DNA from 2 places in the Edwardsiella sp. EA181011 genome. Region 2 is predicted to be linked to the other one. Evidence: predicted binding sites of a transcription regulator. Region 2 holds the regulator's gene; the other holds the start of a gene.
What was found. The regulator Fur, encoded in region 2, represses iron uptake genes when iron is present. The targets are predictions, from matches to a motif close to ATAATAATGAGAACNACTATCAA.
Positions count from the first base shown of each region.

Region 1 (2,192 bases), 1.2 Mb from region 2:
AGCGGTTGGGCCGTGGATCGCTGTCTTTCGCCAGGGATAACCGACCTGCGTCGGGTTTATGTGCGACGCTATCATAGCGGGCGCCGGCGATAAGGCTGAGCTGATTGTTGGGCAGCGTGATTTCATCGACGACGGTGGCATTGACATCACGGCTAGAGACCGGCCGGATGATTTTTTGATCGTCCAGGTGGGGTTTCTTGGGGTTACCCAGCCAGGTCGTGTCCACATTGACGTTATCAAAGCGCTTCGAGGCATACTGGGTCCGCAGGGTCAGATGATGGCGCGTAGCCAATAACGACCAGCTGTTGAACGAGATTTCGCTATTCAGGTAGCGGCCATACTGGGTCAGCCTGCGATTTTTCTCTTCAAAAATATCGCCATAATATCCCTGCTCAAAGTCTTCATAGATCGTGCTAAAGGCGGTCTGCGTGATTTTCTGCCAGTTAAACTCGGTTTTGACCGTGTCGATATAGATGCCGGGCTGCCAGGTATCAGAAACGCTGTAGCGCCTTTTTTCTGAGAGGTCGTTACCGGTACGGTGATATGTTGAAAAGAGGTACCACGACTTCTCATCGGTATAGGTCTTTTCCTTGGCATATTCGACGGTGGCGCTGAGGGTGTGTGCGTCGCCGAGCATAAGGTTGACCTTCGAGAGGAGCGAGTGGCGCTTTTTATCCTGCGGGTCCGGCGTTCCACGTGCGCGGCCAAAAACATCGTTTTCATGGCGGAAGTTGTCGGTTTCATGGCCGCTGCGGTAAGTGTAGAGCAGCATGCCTTCGGCAAAATCCGTGCTGAACGCGCCCCCGAGGGTCTGCATCTTTTCATCATTTTTCGAACTATAGGCACTGCGGGAAACCAAGCCGCTATTGCCCGATCGAATCAGATCGCTGGGATCTTTGCTGACATACTGCACGCTGCCGCCCAGGGCGCCACTGCCCATGAATAACGAGTCGGCCCCCTTGGCGATCAGCACGGTTTTCAGATGGTCAGTTTCGATGTTGTTGATGCTGCCGTTAAAATAGCCATATCCCTTGTAAATGAGGTTGTCGAAAGTTTCACCCTGCGGGATGCCATCGACGGAGATGGCCACGCGATCCTTATCGACGCCTCGCATGCTATATCCATTGTTGCCGAAGCGGCCATCGCTGGAGACGCCGACGCCGGGAAGGTGGCGGACAATATCCTGCATATCAAAAATAAGCTGATTCTCTATCTCATTTTGCGAGAGCGTCGTCTCATTAATTTTTTCCTCCTTCTTTTCGATGACATAGACGATATCCTCGGCATCGTTCTTCTCCGTCCCCGTCGCCTGCGCGACAAGGGGGGTACTGACGGGGAGCAGCGTAGTAAGAAGTATTTTTTTTATCATATACATAACCCAGAAGCATTTAAAAGGTCATACATATTAATTGATAATGATAATTATTTTTAAGCGATGTGTGTTTACTCGGTATGAGCGCGGCGTAGATATGACCGGCGCGGCGGATGCTCAGCGCGGGGTGAGGTGCTCCGTCGCGCACCCTGTGCTTATCGTCGCCCCTCCGGCGGTGGGCAGGACAGGCATGAGCGCCGGTTAGACGGGATAGCATCGCCGCCGGCAAGCCAGAGAGCGTGCCGGCGGATTTCGGCCGCGATGAGAGGGATGTCGGTGAATGCGCTGACTGCGGGCACGGGTGACCGGCGGGGAACGGGGGCTACGGCTGCGCCGCGTGCGCGGGTGCCAAGCGCACCGGGGAGATCCCGGCTCCCGCGCAGCGGAGAGCCGGTTGATGCGTATTAGCGCTGCGGACGCAGGCGCAGCGTGGCGGCCAGACGGGCAGGGCAGCCGCTGCTGACCTGCAGCGGCTGGCTGACGCGGGCGGTCTCAACGCACACCATGGTGTGATAGCCGTCATTGGGCATATCGGCCATGGCGGCGGCAATCTCACGCCACGGGTTCCAGGCGACGACGTCGCTGTGATGGTGATGATGGATCTCGATGCTGCGCTGGAAGCCGCGATCGTGAATGACGCTGAATGGCTCCGGCGCGGTATAGACGCGGTCGGTACGCGCGCTGAAGGTCAGCGCTCCCTGTTGGATAGCCTCGGCGCCGCCGTTGACTTTATCCAGATAGGGTTCGCCCAGCCCAGAGACGGAGACGGCGTTAATATCGGCGATATTGAAATAGGTGTGCAGCGCGGCCTGGCAGCGGT
Region 1 is NZ_CP011364.1:2,851,112-2,853,303, reverse strand. It holds gene QY76_RS12500 (TonB-dependent hemoglobin/transferrin/lactoferrin family receptor) at 1-1,375, opposite strand, end outside; gene QY76_RS12495 (D-hexose-6-phosphate mutarotase) at 1,777-2,192, opposite strand, start outside.
Region 1: a site for Fur is predicted at 1,410-1,432, ahead of QY76_RS12500 (TonB-dependent hemoglobin/transferrin/lactoferrin family receptor). Genes of this name have one in related genera too.

Region 2 (2,192 bases):
GATACCCTGTACTGGGGCGGCTTTGACTCGGCCAACGACTGGGCCAACAAGGGCTATGAGGTGGTGATCTCCAACCCGGATTACGTCTATATGGACTTCCCGTATGAGGTCAATCCGCAGGAGAACGGCTACTACTGGGGCACTCGCTTCAGCGATGAGCGCAAGATCTTTGCCTTCGCGCCGGACAACCTGCCGCAGAACGCCGAAACGTCGGTCGATCGCGACGGTAACTACTTCAGCGCCAAGAGCGACAAGCCGTGGCCGGGCGCCTATGGCCTCTCTGCTCAGCTGTGGAGCGAAGTGGTGCGCACCGATGAGATGATGGAGTACAAGATCTATCCGCGCATCATGGCCGTCGCCGAGCGTGCCTGGCATCAGGCGGGCTGGGAACAGCCGTATCAGGCCGGGCGTGAATACAAGGGCGGCGAAACCCATCTGGTCGATCAGCAGGCTCTGCTGAAGGATTGGCAGCGTTTCGCCAACCTGATGGGGCAGCGTGAGCTGGCCAAGATGGATAAGTCTGGCGTGGCCTATCGCGTACCGCAGCCAGGCGCCCGCGTAGTGAACGGCAAGCTGGAGACCAACGTCGCGATGCCGGGCCTGATCGTGGAGTACTCCGTCGACGGCGGTAAGCAGTGGCAGCGCTATGATGCCAAGGCGAAGCCGAGCGTGAGCGGCGAGGTTCAGGTGCGTACCGCGTCGCCGGACGGCAAGCGCTTTAGCCGCGTGGAGTCCGTCAAATCCTGACGGGATTTTACCCTCATTTTCCCCCGCCTCGCGCGGGGGCCTTAGGATGAGCGCCCGCGGCGCGGCCTCATCCTCTCCTTATTCCGGTTTCGATCTGAGTAGTAGTGAGCAGTAATTGCCCTCGGTCTGTGAGGGCTTTTTTTTTACCCGCGACGGGCAAAAAAAACGGCCCCGGTGGGCCGCTTCGCTGACGGTGGGTTTAGGCCTTTTCGTCGTGCAGGGTATCATCGCTGCGGCAGTCGCTCTCGGCGCAGTGGCCGTAGAGATACAGGCTGTGGTTGGTCAGCTGGATGCCGTGTTTTTTGGCGATTTCGCGCTGACGCTTCTCGATGGACTCATCGCTGAACTCGATGACCTTGCCGCAGTCCAGGCAGATCAGGTGATCGTGGTGGTGCTGCTGGGTCAGTTCAAAGACCGATTTCCCGCCCTCAAAGTTATGGCGGGTAACGATGCCGGCATCGTCAAACTGGTTGAGCACGCGGTATACGGTTGCCAAACCGATCTCCTCGCCCATGTCGATCAGCTTCTTGTACAAGTCTTCAGCACTGACATGATGGCACGTAGGATCTTGCAGTACTTCCAGAATCTTGAGACGGGGAAGCGTGACTTTAAGGCCAGCTTTCTTTAACGCGGTGTTGTTGTCAGTCATTCGGATTCTGTCCTGTCACAGCGCCCGGCAGCGCCCAGAGGCCGTTACCGAACGGAAAATAATAGTGAGATTCATTATAAGGCCGATATCCCTAAATGGGAACCGTGGCGCGGCGTGTCCGGCGTGGGGTGCCCGCGGCGTGGGCCAGATATAACTCGCGAGTAATGAGGAAGATAGAAACAAATGACGCAGCGAACTGCGCACTATCGTTTTTATTGATGGCTGAAATACCTGCCGGCTATTAAACGGGGCTCCGCGCCGGCAGGCGACAGGCATTAGCCCAGGATATCGGCCAGATGCATCTCTGCGCTGAGCTGCTTGACCCAGGCGTCCACGCGCTCGGCGGTTAGCTCCGGTTGGCGATCCTCATCGATGGCCAGGCCGACGAAGGTGTTGCTGTCGACCAGCGCCTTGGAGGCTTCAAAGTGGTATCCGGCGGTCGGCCAGTGGCCGACGATGGTGGCGCCGCGCGCCTCAACTAGCTCGCGGATGGTGCCCATTGCATCGCAGAAGTACTCGGCATAGTCCTCCTGATCGCCGCAGCCGAACAGCGCAATCAGCTTACCGGAGAAGTCGATCTCCTCCAGCGAGGGGAAGAAGTCATCCCAGTCGCACTGCGCTTCGCCGTAGTACCAGGTGGGGATACCCAGCAGAAGGATATCAAACGCCTCAAGGTCTTCCTTGCTGCTCTTGGCAATGTCATGAACTTCAGCAACGTCTTTACCCAGTTGCTTCTGGATCATCTTAGCAATGTTTTCCGTGTTGCCGGTGTCGCTGCCAAAGAAAATACCTACGA
Region 2 is NZ_CP011364.1:1,683,279-1,685,470, forward strand. It holds gene QY76_RS07450 (beta-N-acetylhexosaminidase) at 1-747, shown strand, start outside; gene fur (ferric iron uptake transcriptional regulator) at 947-1,396, opposite strand; gene fldA (flavodoxin FldA) at 1,672-2,192, opposite strand, start outside.